One region of the Psychrobacter sp. ANT_H59 genome, then DNA from elsewhere that is predicted to be linked to it. Evidence: predicted binding sites of a transcription regulator. Region 1 holds the regulator's gene; the other holds the start of a gene.
What was found. The regulator PhoB, encoded in region 1, activates phosphate uptake and scavenging genes when phosphate is short. The targets are predictions, from matches to a motif close to TGTCATNAANCTGTCATAA.
Positions count from the first base shown of each region.

Region 1 (9,711 bases):
ATACCCAAAGTATATTCATCACTCTGGACACGTGGCGGCTGTCTTCCATAATATAGGTCAGCAAGGCTCGAGTGGCAGATTGATACTCTTCATTGACCGCCACATCACTTTGCAATACCGAAAATGCCTGCTGAGGATTCATATGCGAGAAGGCGTCAATCGCATCAAGTAGCATCACGTGCACCTTATTGGATAAATGCTGAACCTCTGAATATCCTCTTGGAGAAGCGCCGTCTTTAATTAATTTGCAGGCCATACGAGCGATTTTTTCGGCTTCATCACCCACACGTTCAAAGTCAACGATACCTTTGCTAACCGCCATCACTAAACGCAAGTCATTTGCTGCGGGTTGGCGCTTGGTGACTAACAAAATGATTTGCTCATCGATTTTAATATCTAGCTGATTAATCAGCTGGTCGTCTGCAATCACTTTTTTCGCGGTCGCTTCATCTGCAGCTATCAAAGCGCGGGTTGCAACCATGACTTGCTCTGCTGCCATGTAACCCATTTGCATAAACAGCTCAATCACATCATGTAAGTCATTATCAAAACCCTTTGATAAATGTTTTTGCGTTATAAGCATGGCGGCTTCCTTATTCTTGTAGATTTAAATAGGATATAAGCATAAAAAATATATCTATAGTCAATCCACTACAAATCAAACACAGTGCTACTGGGATAAGTTTTGCGCCGCCTCTGTCTGCGTAGGCACAGCAAGCAAGAAAAATTTATCCTAGTAGCGCGTTATAATATTTGTACTTATTGTATTTAGGACTGACTATATTTATACAAACTGTTTTAACCATAGCGACCAGTAATATAGTCTTCAGTCGCCTTTTGAGCGGGGTTGGTAAATATCTGATCCGTCTCACCCATCTCTACCATATCGCCTAAATACATATAGGCGGTATAGTCAGAGACGCGTGCCGCTTGCTGCATATTGTGGGTCACGATAGCAATCGTATAGTCGTTTTTTAAATCGGTAATGAGCTCTTCAATCGCGCCTGTCGAGATAGGGTCGAGCGCTGAGGTTGGCTCATCTAGGAGCAGTACTTCAGGTTTTGTCGCTACACCGCGAGCGATACAAAGACGTTGTTGTTGGCCACCGGATAACGACAATCCTGATGCACGAAGTTTGTCTTTTACCTCAAGCCATAAAGCTGCCTTTTTGAGTGCCCATTCGACACGATTATCCATCTCAGCTTTGCTTAGCTTCTCGTAGAGGCGTACGCCAAATGCCACGTTGTCATAGATGGACATTGGAAATGGCGTCGGTTTTTGAAAGACCATGCCGACTTGTGCGCGTAGCAAGTTCACATCGATGTCTTTGCCCAAGATATTTTTGCCATCGAGGTTGATATTACCTTCTGCACGCATACCGGGATATAGATCATACATACGATTAAACGTACGTAATAGTGTGGATTTACCGCAACCTGAAGGCCCGATAAAGGCAGTCACTTTTTTGTCTGGAATATCAATATTGATATTTTTTAGCGCTTGAAAGTCACCATAATAGAAATTGAGATCTCGAATACTCATCTTGGCAGGCGGCATATGCTGAGGGATATCTGCTAATGTTTGCTGAGTCAAAAAGGCACTGTCAGGCTGCTGCCCTTGATGCTTCTGACTTCCTTGATCTATATTGGAAAATGATTGACCAAATAAACCACGTTGGCTGACGTTTTGCTTATTCTCTTGCTTAACCGCTTTTCTTTCTAGTAAGTCTGTCATCATCATATCCAATTATTTTAGAATGTTGTCAATATAGGTGCTGAACATAAGTGCTAAACGTGCGCTATAAATTGGCTGCTTAGTCAATTCTTAAATCAGCTATCTTGTATGATCTTTACCGCCAATAAAGCGTGCGAGAATATTGACTATCAGTACTGTCATGGTAATCAGTAATGCTGCCGCCCATGCCAATGCATGCCAGTTGTCATAAGGGCTCATGGCAAACTGATAAATAGTGTTCGGTAAGTTTGCCATCGGTTGGCTCATATCAGTGCTGAAATACTGATTGTTTAACGCAGTAAATAGTAACGGCGCGGTCTCGCCAGTGATACGGGCAAATGCCAATAGCACCCCTGTAGTCAGACCTGCTTTAGCCGCTTTAAGCGTGACCGTGCTGATCAGCTTCCACTTTGGCGTACCGAGTGCATAGGCCGCTTCACGTAAAGTATTTGGTACCAGATTGAGCATATTCTCAGTGGTGCGCACGACAATTGGAATCACAATCAAAGCAAGCGCAACTGCACCAGCCCAGCCGGAGAAGCTTTGACCTTTCACCATCAATGCATAAACAAAAAGACCAATCACGATAGAGGGCGCTGACAGCAAGATATCGTTTAAAAAGCGAGTAACTTTACCCAACAAGCTGCCTTGTGAGAACTCCGCTAAATAGATGCCCGCCATCATTCCAATCGGCGTACCAATCGCGAGACCTAACAAGGCGATCATCAATGAACCAATAATAGCATTACGTAAACCGCCGTCGCCCATAGGCGGTGGTGTATCTGCCATAAATACCGGCATCTCGATTAACCCTTGAAAACCCTCAACAAAAAGCGTCAGCAAAATCCATGTCAGCCAGAATAAACCAAAAGCGATGGCTGAGATGGCAAAACCAAGCCCCAATCTATTGATCAGGCGACGCTTATGATATAAACGCTTGTTGTAGCGGTCTTCAAAGCGTGAAGTCGGCTGGCTGGTTTGGTCGTTATCAGTCGTGACAGTCGCTAAAGTCATTAGGCGTTTGTCCTTTGTTGGTCGAAGGATTGGGTTAAGTGGTTTATTAACATACTTGCTTTAGAACAAGATATTGGCGCTACTTAGTGACCGGCTTTTTGGTCGATACGCATCAGCATTAGCTTAGAGATGGACAAGACAATAAAGGTAATAACAAATAGGATTAAACCCAAATGTAGTAGTGATGCCAAATGCAATTCACTTGATGCTTCGGCAAATTCATTAGCGAGCGCAGAGGTAATCGTTACTCCAGAGGTAAACAGACTTGGGCTGATATTAAAGGCATTACCGATTAAGAAAGTCACAGCCATCGTCTCGCCCAATGCGCGTCCAAGCCCTAAAATCACACCACCGACCACGCCAGCTTTAGTATAAGGTAAGATGATTTTGAACATCACTTCCCACGTCGTCGCACCCATGCCATACGCAGATTCTTTTAATAAATCAGGTACCACAGAAAAAACATCCCGCATGGTGGCGGCAATAAAAGGAATAATCATAATTGCTAGTACCAAGGAGGCGGTAAACATACCAAGCCCCATCGGTGCACCAGTGAATACTTGCCCGATAATAGGCAGAGGACCGATGTTTTCAATCAACCATGGCTGAATGTGTTCGCTAAAATACGGCGCAAAGACAAACAAACCCCACATGCCATAGATAATAGAAGGAATACCTGCCAACAGCTCAATGGCGATGCCCAATGGCTTTTTTAAGAAGTTAGGGCACAGTTCGGTCAAAAAGATAGCAATACCAAAGCTCACTGGCACAGCAATAGCGATTGCAATAAGGGAGGTGACAATCGTACCGTAAATAGGTGCAAGTGCCCCATATTGATCGTTCACTGTATCCCAGTTATTGCTGGTATAAAATCCCAGTCCAAATTCAGTGATACTGGGCCAAGCGCCCACGATTAATGAGAGCAGGATGCCACCAAGTGACAATAGCACCAAGATTGCAAATGCTTTAGTCGCATTGACAAAGATAGCATCGTAACGTTTTTGTTTAGCCAGTTGGGACCTTAAATCATTCATAAGTGTCTCAGCGTTGAATAGAATCAAGTCAAAATAGTAAAAGAGGTTTTATCACAACAAACTTAAAAAAATCTTTAAATTTTCTGTGATAAAACCTCTCAAACCCCTACCGGAGAATAGTGGTTTGAGAGGTTGGCTCGACAGTGATTATGCAATCACTAGCATAAACAGGTTACTGTGCAGGCTTATAGACAGGTTGACCGTCGCTGCCTTTGACCTCACTCCATTTTGCTTTGAATAAGGCAACTGCAGTATCAGAGAACGGTACGTAATCAAGCGCCATAGCGTCGTCATCACCTTGCGCATAAGCCCAGTCAAAGAACTTCAATACACCAGCGACTTGTTTGGCATCTTGTGGCTGCTTATGTACTAAGATAAAAGTGGCCGCGGCGATTGGCCAAGCTTGTGCTGTTTCAGAGTTGGTAATGACTTTATAAAAGCCTTCTTGCTGTGACCAATCGATGTCACCTGCTGCTGCAAAGGTTTTGGCAGAAGGTTGTACGACATTGCCCGCAGCATTTTTCAGGGCGACGTGTGCCATACCGTTTTGCTTAGCGTAAGCATATTCAACATAGCCGATAGAGTTTTTCATACGCGTGACATAGCTCGACACACCTTCATTACCTTTACCACCCGCACCGGTAGCCGACGTTGGCCATTTGACGGTCTTATCGACGCCTACACTGTCATTCCAATCGCTTGACACTTTGGCTAAATAATCAGTGAAGTTAAAGGTTGTACCAGAACCATCTGAGCGAAACACCGTGGTAATGGCAGCGTCTGGTAATTTAAGTTCAGGATTCATAGCCGCGATTGCAGGGTCGTTCCATTTACTGATTTTACCCAGATAAATATCAGCAAGCATTTTGCCATCGAGCTTTAACTGACCGGGCTCAATACCATCGATATTAACAATAGGTACCACGCCACCGATGACGCTTGGGAACTGTATCAGACCGGCTTCGTTCAACTCTTCTGGTGTCATCGGCGCATCAGATGCCCCAAAATCTACGGTCTTAGCAACGATTTGTTTGATACCACCTGATGAGCCAATAGACTGATAGTTCACTTGACCACCTGTGGCTTTATTGTAGGCATCTGACCACTTAGCATAGATAGGCTGTGGAAAAGAAGCACCAGCACCGGTAATACTCATCGATGCACTTTCAGCTGAGCTAGCACTAGCGTCGCTACTCACAGCAGTGTTTGATGGTGCTGTTGTGGCTGCTTCGTCGGTTTTATCGCTCTCGTTGTTGCTAGTCGTTTGGTTACAAGCGGCTAATGTCAAAGTGCTAGCGATTGCTACTGCCATGAATGAATAACGCATTATTTCTCCTAAAATTAATCAATTTTGAGTATCAAGCATTTATAAATAACAATGACAATGGTTTTCTGGGGTTTGCTGAAATGATGCTCTGCGGTTAATAAGGAGATTGTGCCAAATAAATATGACAGTTTGATGACATAAAGCCTTGCTATCACAAAAAACGACTGAAAAAAGAAAGTGTTAAAAAAACGATGTTAAAAAAACGAGGATAAAGGAGCAGGCACAAAAAAAGCATAGGCAGTATTCTAGTTACTGTCTATGCTCATTTTTTTCAATATTACTTATTACACATGTTTTTTACTTAGATAAATGGTGTTAGATTTTAGCGCTACCCAACAGTTGCCCCATTTGAACGATTGAGCCATGCTGCATGGTATCTTGCCAATCCGTTTTTGCTGCTTTTGGCAGTACTACAATTGCGGTTGAACCTAAATAAAAACGACCAAGCTCGTCACCTTTTTTAAAGCTCATATCATGGTCTGCTTCTTGAATATCATCGGTACGGCTAATTTTACCCGTCGCCACTGTCTCAATCCCAGCGACAATCATCGCACCGACCATCACTACTGCCGCTTTACCATAGGCGGTATCAAATAGACAGACGAGGCGCTCGTTACGAGCAAACAAATCCGGTACATTAGCAGCCGTGGTATTATTGACCGAAAATAGTGTACCAGGTACATAGCGGGTCTTGGTTAATATACCGTCAAATGGCATATGCACACGGTGATAGTTGCTTGGAGCAAGATAGACAGTAGCAAAACTACCATCCGCAAAATAATCGCCATCTGCGCTATCAGCCAAGAGCTGACCGATATCATAGTCACGACCTTTGGCTTGCAGTAGCTTATGGTCATGAATCTGCCCAAGCTGCGAAATCATGCCATCTGCAGGACTAACAATACCATTGATACTGGCATCGATAATACGGGCATTGTCTTGGAGCTCACGAGTAAAGAAATCATTAAAGCTCTCATAAGCGTTTAGGCTTTGACGCTCATATTCATCTAAGCTAACATCATACGCTTTGGCAAAACTGCGGATAAACGTACGCTTAACCCAAGGATGGCGACTGGCAGCTAAACGCCCAGCGACTTTACTGATTTTTTGCTGCGGGACAAATTGCTGTAAGGTAGTAAATACATTCATAATAGATGACCAAAGTAGGGATTAAAAATAGTTATTAAAATAAAAAGTTGTATTAAAAAATCATAGATAGGCAGTTTTATAGCTAGATTTATTTATAAACATAATCATAAGTACCTGCACAGATAATTGTATTTTATCATGGTCCGCAGCAGACTGTATGACCATAATCGTTAAAGGAAGTAAGCAATGAGAGCTCTTATTCAGCGAGTCAAACATGCCAGTGTCAGCGTTGATGGGCAGGAAGTCGGTGCAATCGATGAAGGAATACTGGCATATATTGGCTTGGGACACGATGATAACCTACAAAGTGCGCAGCGCATGGTCGATAAAATCCTCACCTATCGTATTTTTGACAATGATGACGATCCAGCCAAATACGGTAAACTCGATAAAAATATCCAGCAAGTCGGTGGTGGGCTATTATTGGTCTCACAATTTACTCTGATGGCAAAGACGGATAAAGGTCGCCGCCCTGACTTTGGTAGCGCAATGGCACCTGATATGGCTAAAGCTTTATTTGCACAATTGGTTGATTACGCAAAGACGCAGTATTTAACGGTTGCAACGGGTCAGTTTGGTGCTGATATGCAAGTGTTGAGTGTCAATGATGGACCATTAAACTTTTTATTAGAAGTGCATTAAGTCATTAGCATGGCTACTAAGTATTATAAATTTAAGAGTAAATGTCATTAAGCTGTCATAATTAAACCCTTTAATAAAGAAACGCTTATTTGCGTTTGTTACTGCTTTTATAAACTCTATTTTGTCCTCTAACATTAAGAATATATTAAGAATACATTATGTCTAAAGAGCAAATTTTGATTGTTGAAGATGAAGACGCCATTCGTGAGATGGTCGTCATGACCCTAGAGATGGCAGGCTTTGATAGTTTGCAGGCAGCGGATGTGTCAGAGGCGCACCAACAAGTGGTCGATCATCGTCCAGCGCTGATTTTATTGGACTGGATGTTGCCCGGTGATAAAAGTGGTATTGATTTTTGCCGTATGCTAAAAAGCGATACGCTGCTCGCCGAGATACCGGTTATTATGTTGACCGCCAAAAGTGAAGAAGACAGTAAAGTGCATGGTCTTGACGCAGGCGCTGATGATTATATGACCAAGCCTTTCTCGACCCGTGAGCTTATCTCAAGAATCAAAGCGGTATTGCGACGTAGTAACGCGCTAAGCGGCGACAAACCTATCAATATAGGCAGGCTAACTTTAGATGCCAAAAGCCAACGCTTTATGGTGGGTGATGACATTATCGATATGGGTCCGACAGAATATCGCTTATTGGCGTTTTTTATGAGCCATCCTGAGCGCGCTTATACCCGTGCTCAGCTGCTCGATCAAGTATGGGGCGGTAACGTCTACATCGAAGATAGAACCATTGATGTTCACGTAAAGCGTTTGCGCACATTACTACGTCCACATGATTGTGATACATTGATACAAACGGTACGCGGTACAGGTTATCGGTTTTCTAGCCGTATCGAAAAAGGTTAATCGCTAGCAATATGAATATTGTATAGTGTCACCTTTTAATAGTGTCGCCTTTTATCGGGAGCGGCCAATAGTAGAAAAATTATAAAAAATAATGGATAAATAAAAATGCCTATCCAAGATAATGAGCAAGGTGCCACAAATCAACTTAAAAAAATCAGAAGTGCTTTACGAGCATTACGTGATGCTGTAATTTTGCTCAATGACGATGATGGACTTGAATGGTGGAACCAAGCGGCGCAGGATTTATTATTGTTGCAATCCTCAGATAAAGGCAGGCGTATTTTTGACTTCATTCAAGTGCCTGAATTTATTAAGTATTATCAGGAGGCAACGACGCTTAATACTGATGCCGATGCCGATGCCGATGAGAGTGTGCATATCGTCTCTTGGCAAGACCCAAACCGCTATCTAAAGTGTGAGCTGACGCCATTTGGCGATGAAAAACTACTGATCATTTATGATGTGACCCGCTTGCAGCATTTAGAAGCGATGCGCCGCGACTTTGTGGCCAATGTCTCGCATGAGCTACGTACACCATTGACGGTCTTGATGGGATATCTGGAGAATTTCTCTGATCAGCCAGATATGCCTGCGAATTGGCGTCGCGGTTTTGAGCTGATGACTCAGCAAACGGCACGCATGAATAGGGTGGTCAATGACTTATTGCTACTGTCTCGTATCGAAATCGAAGAAACCCATGCGTTTAATGAAATCGATATGACTAAGCTGCTCACTCATGTCTATGATGATGCACAGGCGTATAATCAAGAATATAAGCATACGATTCACTTGCATATTGATACCTATGACGGACTATATGGCTCAGAGATGTACCTAAATAGCGCACTGTCCAATCTAGTGATTAACGCGATTAAATACACACCAAAAGGTGGCAATATCTCTATTAGTTGGACTAAGACTGCTGAGGGCTGCCGATTTGCTGTTGAAGATAATGGTATCGGTATCGCGCCGCAGCATCTTGCCCGTTTAACTGAGCGTTTTTATCGCGTTGACAGCGGGCGCAGCCGAGCAACAGGTGGGACGGGGCTTGGACTGGCGATTGTAAAACATGTCTTATATCAGCACGAAGCGAGCTTGCAAATTGAGTCAGTAGAAGGCATTGGCTCGACATTTAGTGCCGTGTTTCCAAATAACCATGTACGATCTGCCGCAATGAATTAATGCTTGATACACTTTAATCCTTTTGCAAAAGTGGATAAGGATTTACCGCGCTACCATTAATATAAATTCCATAATGAACATGCGGCGGTGTGCCTTTAGCATTGCCGCTATCACCCACGTAACCAATGGTATCACCGGCATTTATCCAGTCATTGGGAGAAATGTCAGCATAGTCTTCCAAATGCGCATAATAGTGTCCTGCGCCGCCTGGTCCCACTATCATAACGACGCGACCGCCTAACGCATTTTCGCCTACCTTACTGATGATACCTTGGGTCGTCGCTTGTATCGGCGTGCCGCGCGCCGCAAAAATATCAATCCCTTCATGTGAGCGACCTTGACTACGAGCAGCGCCCCATGTATCAGTCAGATGCTGCTTGGGTAGCGGATTTGGCAGGCTATTCTCTGTTGGTAGCGGGTGTTGCAATAGGCTAAGCTGCTGCCATTTTGCTATGAAAAATGATTGAGTTTGTTGGCTGATACTTGGTAATAATCTGTCAAATACGAATAATAGCATCAGCAATACTGCGGCCTTGATAAGTACGCTAATTGCACGGCTGATAAACGTAGGATTTGGTTGTTCGTGACTGCCATCTGGTCGCATCGACATCTCTTTGTCTTATTATTGCTTTCACTAATATTATATAGATAATACCTTTGGCTCTTCGTATAGCATTGTTATATCTGACTTTTATCCCCATAAATGAAAAGCTACTGAATCTAATTGCATCTATTATGTAGTTGGTCCTGAATAAAAGAAGTACAA
Region 1 covers NZ_VOBE01000008.1:44,534-54,244, forward strand. Annotated here, with positions in the region: gene phoU (phosphate signaling complex protein PhoU) at 1-583, opposite strand, end outside; gene pstB (phosphate ABC transporter ATP-binding protein PstB) at 799-1,734, opposite strand; gene pstA (phosphate ABC transporter permease PstA) at 1,834-2,748, opposite strand; gene pstC (phosphate ABC transporter permease subunit PstC) at 2,832-3,782, opposite strand; gene pstS (phosphate ABC transporter substrate-binding protein PstS) at 3,955-5,109, opposite strand; gene asd (archaetidylserine decarboxylase) at 5,425-6,258, opposite strand; gene dtd (D-aminoacyl-tRNA deacylase) at 6,445-6,900, shown strand; gene phoB (phosphate regulon transcriptional regulator PhoB) at 7,059-7,763, shown strand; gene phoR (phosphate regulon sensor histidine kinase PhoR) at 7,869-8,945, shown strand; gene FQ083_RS11870 (M23 family metallopeptidase) at 8,959-9,549, opposite strand.

Region 2 (9,711 bases), on a different contig from region 1:
AGACGATTGCTCCACTTATGTAATACAGTTGATAAAATTTTTACTAAAAACTTGATCAGCTCTAAAAAGGATAGAGCAGCATGACTCTTCTCTTTGTCTTACTCTATCCTTTTTAGGCGGCTGTTGGACTATTGGTAAGTAAGTGGGCTTTGAAAGCATTAAAATCATACAGAATAATTGTTTATCAAACATGTCTTGAGCAAAGAATCTAATATTTAACAGGTTTTCTTATTACATTTATTTAACCCCTTCTTAAAATGGCAGTTGTTATGAAAGTAAGAATTTTAACCGTGGGTAATAAAATGCCCAAGTGGGTACAAACTGGTTTCGATGAATATCATAAGCGTATTCAGCCTATGCTCACTACCGAAGTCGTTGAAATTGCGGCGGCAAAACGTGCTAAGAATCCATCAGATGCCAATTTAGCTCAATACCGTGAGCAAGAAGGTCAGGCGATATTAGCCGCTCATGCTGTAGCAGGACGTGAGCAATTGTGGGTACTTGATGTCAAGGGTAAGATGCTATCGACCGAAAATTTGGCAGATAAATTGTCTGATGGTATGCAGCAAGGCGATGATATCGCTTTGGTCATCGGTGGTGCCGATGGTGTGTCACCAGAGGTATTGGCAAAAGCAGATGTGAAATGGTCGTTATCGGCGCTTACGCTACCGCATCCTTTAGTGCGCGTTGTCCTCATGGAGCAGCTATATCGCGCGATGAGTATCAATCATAACCATCCTTATCACCGTGGTAATTAAAGTAGCAATAGAAAACTATCCCGTAGGAAAACATCATCAATCACAGTGACACAACAGATTGAAAAATGGACGCACGCCCTAATAAATGCCACATGAGACATCCTAAACCTGCAACACCCAATGCCCAAAGTATCAATCCGCAACGCGATGATAATCGCGACGATTTGCATAGCCCACTAATATCGACGCCAATTACGGCGGCGGCGGCTTGGACAGATACGCCTATCATATCGAGCGCGGCAAAGCGCCCTAAGTTACCAGCGCTGTTTATATCGCATGGTGCACCGACGCTGGCTATCGAGCAATCTGCTACGACGAGCGCGCTAGCTCGTATAGGACAAAACTTACCCAAACCTCGTGCCATCGTCATTATGTCCGCGCATTGGCAATCCGCGAAACTTGAGATCAGCAGCAATCCTGAGCCAAAAACGTGGCATGATTTTTCAGGTTTTACTCCAGAGCTATATGAGCTGCAATATCCTGCTGCTGGTCATCCAGCACTTGCTGAGACCTTGGCGCAGCAACTGAGTGCCCGTGGTATTGTTTGTAGGGTCAATCCTTTACGTGTCAGTGACCATGGGGTATGGGCGCCACTTTTACACCTGTATCCACAGGCTGATATTCCTATCGTACAAGTATCCTTGCCACAGTATTATGACAGTATCGCCTGCTATCAATTGGGCGCGCAACTGGCACGGCTGCGTGATGAGCAAATTTTGATTATCGGTTCAGGGAATATCACCCACAATTTGCAAGCGCTACGCTGGCAAGCAGACAGTATTGATCAAACCGCAAAAGATTTTAAAGTTTGGCTACTACAACAGCTCAAAACCGACATCCCAAGCGCCCTAGACTGGCAGCAATATCCTGACTATAAAGATATCCATCCAAGTGATGAGCATTTACTGCCGCTATTTTTTGCCTTAGGTGCCGGTCAACGTGTCTCAGTCGTGCATCAAAGTATGGTGCATCATAGCTTAGGCATGGATATCTATCGCTTTGATTAAAGACTCTCAATCAAAGCGATAGATATATGCAGGTATACCACACTACTTTTCAAAAGCAAGTTTGGTAAATAAACCTCCACGCTCCATTTCGCCTGCTACACTCAATAACGTCGTCTCATCATTCATACGCCCAATCAATTGCATACCGATCGGCAGACCTTTTTTACTCATACCGACAGGCAACGACATGGCTGGCAAGCCTGTAATATTACCCAATAAGGTAAAACCCATCTTCCCAAGCACTGGCGAGCTTAACTTTTCAATCATGCCTGAGCTAAAAGCGTATTTGCCCATATCCATGCCTTTATTTAGCAAACTAGCGCTGCGCATCAGCATTTCGTCCATGCGACTTGGTGGTAATACGCCATGTTTTACTGCTGGTGTTGGAACGGTTGGGCACAAAATCATATCGTAGGTCTCTAGCAGAAGACCGGTTTGATATTGGCTATCATGCCAGCCATGCTTGGCGTGCGCCAAATCAACAGCCGATAATGAACGTCCTAACATTGCCATGTTATACGTTTGCGGTTCAAGATTTTGTATATGCTGCGCACCATAGCAACGCTCAATATTATCAATAGTAAACGCAGTATGCGCGCAAACAACGACTAAAAAGTTATGCCAGAATTGTTCAATATTAATATTAGGTTCAGCCGGTATTACGCGGTGACCCATGGCTTCTAGCTGCTTAGCAGTCTTCTCTAATACGGTAAGCACTTCCTTATCGACCACAGTATTGGCAACCAACGGCTGTTGATGCAAGGCGATGGTCAGTTGTCGTGGTGCGCGCATCGCCGCTTCTAAGAAAGTACCTTTAGGCGGCGCTATAACATAAGGCGCCCCAATCTCAGCACCACTAGTCGCATCAAGCATCGCGGCACTATCACGCACGCTACGTGTAATTACATGATCGGCTACTGCCCCTTCCCAGCCTTCACCAAATAACGGTCCCATTGGGTTACGTCCACGACTGGGTTTGAGTCCAAACGTGCCACACCATGCAGCAGGAAAGCGTATCGAGCCGCCACCATCACCCGCGCCTGCCATCGGTACAATACCGCTTGCCACTGCCGCCGCACTACCACCCGATGAGCCACCAGAGCTATAGCCTTTTTTAAAAGGATTATGAGTCACGCCATGTGCTTTTGGCTCAGTGGTGATAATCAAGCCAAATTCTGGGGTATTGGTCTTACCAAAGGTATTGACGCCGGTTGCTTTCATACGCTTGACGATTTCGCTATCGCTTTTTGAGATGATATTGACGCTACGACTGCCCATCGTAATCGGCTCATCCGTGAAGCTAAATGACAAATCTTTTAACAAATAAGGGACGCCATTAAATACACCAGCTGGCAGTCCCGCCTGCGCTGCAGCATAAGCGCGCTCGTCAAAACGATGAATGATAGCATTCAATTTAGGATTGAGCTGATTGGCTTGATAGACTGCCGCATTCAGCAACTCTTTGGTACTGACTTCCCCAGCATTGACCAATGCCGCGAGTGCTAATGCATCGTATTGAGTATATTCTTTAAACATAACCGACCTTCCTTGGAGAATAATCAAATTAAAATTTTGAAAAGATTGATATGTATCCGATTTATAGACAGCATCCAGTTTAGTATAAAACCTTACTGTTTATAATGAATAAACAAACTCATTAGTCATTTACGGTATTTAGAATCCTATTTGATAGGGGCAATTGATAGCCTGAAAATAATACTTCTAAAACCTTTTACTACATAAAATTCCTTAATATCTTCAATAAAAAAGACGAGTTACTTTCGTAAATCGTCTTTTTACCATCCAGTCAAACATAAGCTCTACATTAGTAGCTCACGTTTACCACTCTTACCCATTGAACTGACCAGTCCAGCCTCTTCCATCGAGTCAACAATACGTGCGGCGCGGTTATAGCCAATGCTAAATTTACGCTGAATACTAGAAGCGGAAACTTTACGAGTCTCCATAATAAAACCAACGGCTTCGTTGTAAAGGTCATCATCTTCACCAGAGGCATTGGCAGCACTACTGCCACCGCTAGGACTAGACAATTCAAAATTGCCTGCCATATTGTCGATATAATCAGGCGCACCGCGCTCACGCCATGCATCACAGACGCTATTGACTTCTTCATCGCTGACATAAGCGCCATGGACACGATCAGGTTCAATTTGCCCAGGCCCTAAGAACAGCATATCGCCATTACCAAGCATATCTTCTGCGCCACCACTATCCAAAATAGTCCGTGAATCGACTTTTGAGTTGACTCGTAACGCTGCTCGTACCGGAATATTGGCTTTAATCAAACCAGTAATCACATCAACTGAAGGACGCTGAGTCGCAAGGATTAAATGAATCCCTGCTGCCCGCGATTTTTGCGCCAAGCGTGTAATTAACTCTTCTGCCTGCTTACCGACCTGCATAATCATATCGGCAAACTCGTCGGCAACGATGACAATCATCGGTAAGGTTTTTAGCTTTGGTGCTTGGCTAATACTTACACTGTCATTGGGTCGCCATAATGGGTCAAGCATTGGATTGCCTGATTTTTCAGCAGCGATCACTTTTTTGTTAAACTCATTTAGTTTACGCACCTTTAGCAAGCTCATAAGCTGATAACGACGTTCCATCTCTGCGACGCACCATGACAAGGCACTTGCCGCCTCAGTCATATCGGTAACGACTGGGGTCAGCAAATGCGGAATATCATTATAGTTGGCAAGTTCAAGCTGCTTAGGATCGATAAGAATCATTCGCAGCTCGTTCGGCGTATATTTTAGCAGCATCGATAGTAACATCGCGTTGACCAAGACTGATTTACCAGAACCTGTCGTACCAGCGACCAACATATGCGGCGCTCGTGCAAGATCAGTAATAATAGCTTTACCGCCAATATCTTTACCCATCGCCATACTGATTTGCGCTTTAGGATCTTTAAATTTTTCGGTATCCAATAACTCAATCAAACGCACCATTTCGCGCTGTTTATTAGGTACTTCGATACCGATATATGGTTTACCAGGAATGACCTCAACCACACGTAAAGATGCCATTGATAATGAGCGTGCCAAATCGCGTGAAATTCCCGTAACTTTACTGGCTTTTATCCCAGGCGCTAAGTCTACTTCAAAGCGAGTGACGACAGGTCCTGGAATCGCATTGACAACATTTGCTTTGACATTGAACTCTTGTAATTTGATTTCCAGTAGCTCTGATAACTGCTCAAGCTCAGCAAGCGTATAGCTTGGCTGACGATTGGGGTCTGGTTTATCTAAGATCGACATCTCTGGAATCGGCGACAGACTACTACGATAGGCAGCCGTTTGCATCGAGCGTGATTTTTGACTGAATGCAACATCATCACTAATATGAGGCATAACGGGAGCATCAATCTCGTTAGTACTATCATAAAAATTGTCGTATTCTGGCATCATATCCGTAATATGATTGCTACTATCACCTTCTGGGACTGCAAAACTCATAGTTGGTTTGGTTACTGTGGCTGACTCGATACTTGATATGGTAGACATACTTTCTGCCATTGGTGACACTTTTGGATTTGCAGGCGGGGTATTGGTCGGTGTCATATCTATTATTTCTGATGTATTCTCTACATCAGCATCAGAAAAAGACTCCAAATCGTTCAACAAGTCATTTGCAGCATTATTAGGTATGTCGTCAGTAGAGTCGTTTGGTGATATAGCAGTTTGCTGCTGAATAGGCGCAGTTTCTGTTAATGTCTCTACGGCAGATAATTCTTGTTCATGGCTAAAATCAGTCGCTTCCGGCACTGCCGCATGTTCTGCCAACCATGCATCCACTAAGCTATCGACGCTAGGCGCTGATTCAGGAATATCTGGCTGCGTAGTTGACATGTTCGGTGCATAATCATTTAACGAATGTGCTGCTTGTTGCTGAGTCTCCTCTTGAGTGATATCAAGAACTGGGCTAGCAGAAGAAATTTCAGTATTTAAGCTGTCAACAGAAGCAGCAGCTGATGCCTCTGAATATGGAGCATTTACGACATCATAAGGTATCGTATCTTGCTCATTTTCTATCTGGTTTGCTAATAAATCAGCGACAGTATTTGCATCGTTCCATGCAAAACTTGGCTCAACCTTTCTGATAGGCATTGGCGTAGCATTGGTAGCAGGTACTGATGTTTTATTCAGATTAAAAGCGCTATTGCTAATCGTTGTGGCGGCTGCAGTTTGCAGCTGCTCTTCTCGTTTGGTACTTTCACTGGCGACTTGCGCAGCGGCTGCCATAGAAGCTTTTACACTGGCACCCAATCCTGAAGACGATAAAAAGTCTGTCAATGCGCTATTAAAACGACCACTTCTATTGTCTTGCTGTTTATTGTTAGCCTGTTCATCCACTTGCAACTCAAGAGGCAATTGCTCATATTCTGGAGTATCAGTCTCACTTATTGCTGTATCACGACCTTGTTTATCGGCAGCACTAGTAGCATTGTCTTCTTGTGTTATTTGACTAGCGTCAAGGCTGCTATCAAGGTTTTTGACACCTGACCCAAACCAAGACAAAGTTTTGAATTTTTCGTAAATACTCATCCAATGAATATTAAAGGCAAAGGTGGTCGTAATAGCGACAAACACTGCCAAAAACGTCACACTCCCCCACTGCGATAATAGCTGTGCTAGCCTCGCTTGTAGCTCAAGACCAATAATACCGCCAGCAACGCCTTTGAGACCTGACGACATCGGATCTGCTACCTGCTGTACCAATGCGATCAGTTGGGCAAATAATGCACTACTGCTCAGTATCAAGAACACATAAGCAACCAAGCGTAATAACCAAAACGTCGGTTTATTATCCCACCAAATCAGCACTGATTCATAAACCAGAAACGCCAGTAACCACCACGCACCAAAACCAAAGAAGCTATATAGCAAATCTGAGAGCCATGCGCCCATCTCGCCGCCCATATTATTAATGGTCGTCATATCACTACTGATGTGCGACCAGCTAGGATCATTACCGGTATAAGTCATCAAAATCACGAACAAATAAACCGCGAGGAGTAATCCTAGTAGGGTAAATATGCCCTTTTTTAAGTAATCAATAATTGGTGCTGATATCACGTAAGATCTGCCTTGTTGTTAATACTCGTCATGAATACTCAATAGTCGTCAAACCATGATTAAGCTTAATCATGCTGACATAAATTCCTGATAGAAACTGCTGTAATAGGTTACGACTGATGTGGCGTAATAACACAAAAACTTTATCTAAAATACTACGACAAAATATTGACCGCATTGCTGTTTTTGTTTTGTGCGCGGCATACAACTTCTTATAATAACAAATACATAGCTGCCATGGCGACCGTGTTATCAATAAAGCGCATAAGAAAATCAATCCAGTAGTGATTTAGCCAAAAATGCAGCTAGTAAAAAATGATGCCTGTTCTTTTTGCATTAGAATCTAACCAAAATATATTAAAGCTCTACGTTACTGCTGATATAAATTTTTTATAGCCTCTGTCTGCGTAGGTACAGCAAGCAAGACAAAGTAATACCAGCAGTACGTGATGTTTATATATCACTTTTCACTGACTATATTTGAATATAGGCTCATTTTTGGTACTAAAATTTCAAGCTTCAGATACTTTAGTTCTAATGATACCCATATTTGTTTTAGCAAACTTGCACTTTTTGCTCTTAGCCCTTATGTTATTATCACATAGCAACGATAATAACCAGATACGTCGTCATTTTTACGCTTATCTTTTATAATACTTATAATATCTACTTATTATTTTAACGTTGAACCTTTTCACATTTATTGCTCTAGCAAGGAAATCTTATGGCAACTGATAATACTGCTCCACGCCACGAAAAACTCATTATTTTAGGTTCAGGTCCTGCTGGTTATTCTGCTGCTGTGTATGCAGCACGCGCCAACCTAAAGCCTGTTATGGTCACCGGTATGGAAGTCGGCGGACAGCTCACGACGACGACCGAAGTCGATAACTGGCCGGGTGATGCACATGATTTGACTGGTCCTGCATTAATGGAGCGTATGAAAGCCCATGCCGAGCGCTTTGGTACTGAACTGGTTTATGATCATGTCAATGCTGTGAATTTAAATGTGCGTCCTTTTGAGCTGACTGGTAATAACGGCAATTACACCTGTGATGCTCTTATTATATCAACCGGCGCATCAGCACAGTATCTAGGTCTAGAGTCAGAAACCAAATTCCGTGGTCTTGGCGTTTCTGCTTGTGCAACTTGTGATGGCTTCTTTTATAAAGACCAAAAAGTGGCAGTTATCGGTGGTGGTAACACGGCCGTTGAAGAAGCGCTGTATTTATCAAATATCGCCGCTGAAGTCACTTTAGTCCATCGCCGTGATAGCTTACGCTCAGAAAAAATCCTACAAGATAAACTATTTGAAAAAGCCAAAAATGGTAATGTCAAAATCGAGTGGAACCACAGCGTAAAAGAAGTGGTTGGTGATGAGATGGGTGTAAATGGCGTGGTCATTGAATCTATGATTGATGGCAGCACCAAGCAACTGGATGTGTTTGGTATGTTTGTTGCCATTGGTCATAAGCCGAATACTGACTTATTTAAAGGTCAGTTAGAGATGAAAGACGGTTATCTGATCGTCAACAGCGGTCTCAATGGTAACGCTACCCAAACCAGTATCGAAGGTGTCTTTGCCGCAGGTGACGTCGCAGATCACGTCTATCGTCAAGCGATCACCTCTGCTGGTACAGGCTGTATGGCAGCACTTGATGCTGAAAAGTACCTAGATGCAATAGGCGAAACGGTCGCTCAAGATCATACTTATGCTTCAACGTTGACAGCTGACAAAGAAGCGTAAATGAGCGATTTTGTTAACGATGGTCATACAACGCCTGAGGCTTTTGTTCAACATATCAAGAGTCTTGGGCGTTATGATTTTCCAGAGCCAGCGATAGTAGATCCTGAAGGTATGGGTATTGTGGCTATCGGGGGAGATTTAGCCCCTGAGACGCTGATTTCTGCTTATGCACAGGGTCTATTTCCTTGGTTTAATGACGAGGAGCCAATTGCTTGGTGGTGCCCTGAACCCAGATGTGTGATGCAGTCGACAGACTATCAGCCCAGTAAATCGCTACGTAAGCAAGCAAACCGTAGTCGTTGGCAGTTGACGCTGAATCAAGCTTTTGATGAGGTCATACATGCTTGTAGTTTACCGCGTAGTAATGGCGTTAATGACGATCTTAATGAAAGTCAGCCTGAAGGCGAACATACTTGGATTCATGATGAGATGATTGAAGCCTATACTGAGCTACATGCTCAAGGCTTTGCGCATAGTATTGAAGTTTGGGATGATAAAAATGCACTCGTTGGCGGTTTATACGGCTTAAAAATAGGCGGCATTTATTTTGGTGAATCGATGTTTCATATCGCTTCTAATGCATCAAAGCTGGCATTTTGGGGCTTGATGCGCTTATGTGAGCAAAGCAATGTTAATCTTGTCGACTGTCAACTCCCTAACGATCATCTCACGAGTTTAGGTGCTATCACCTTGTCACGTACTGAGTTTTTGGCTCAACTAGATATATTAATATCTAATAGTTCAGATAATTGGCACAAAAACTCGCATAAGCCTCTAGCGGTATCGCTGTTAGGGAGTTTGCAACCTTGGCAATTAAACCTCTAGTTTATTACTTTATTTTAAAGTCTAAAGTTGATCTGGCTAATCGATACATGAAATAGCGCGACTCGATTGAGTACGTATGATTATTACTATTACGTTTAATCGGCAATTTTTTCATAAATCAGTAACTTACCTATCACGATCATGAGTACATTATGGCACCTGATACCTCTTTTTTATTAATAGGTAAGCTGGCAACCAAAGCCAACACCACTAAAGATACGATTCGTCACTATGATCAATTGGGGCTGCTGAAGTCTCGTAAGCGTCAGGCA
Region 2 covers NZ_VOBE01000007.1:137,383-147,093, forward strand. Annotated here, with positions in the region: gene FQ083_RS11580 (DUF421 domain-containing protein) at 1-23, shown strand, start outside; gene rlmH (23S rRNA (pseudouridine(1915)-N(3))-methyltransferase RlmH) at 270-758, shown strand; gene FQ083_RS11590 (DODA-type extradiol aromatic ring-opening family dioxygenase) at 851-1,765, shown strand; gene FQ083_RS11595 (amidase) at 1,808-3,301, opposite strand; gene FQ083_RS11600 (DNA translocase FtsK) at 3,586-6,867, opposite strand; gene trxB (thioredoxin-disulfide reductase) at 7,592-8,614, shown strand; gene aat (leucyl/phenylalanyl-tRNA--protein transferase) at 8,615-9,439, shown strand; gene FQ083_RS11615 (MerR family transcriptional regulator) at 9,592-9,711, shown strand, end outside.
Region 2: the regulator PhoB is predicted to act here: its motif matches at 6,932-6,950, upstream of FQ083_RS11600 (DNA translocase FtsK).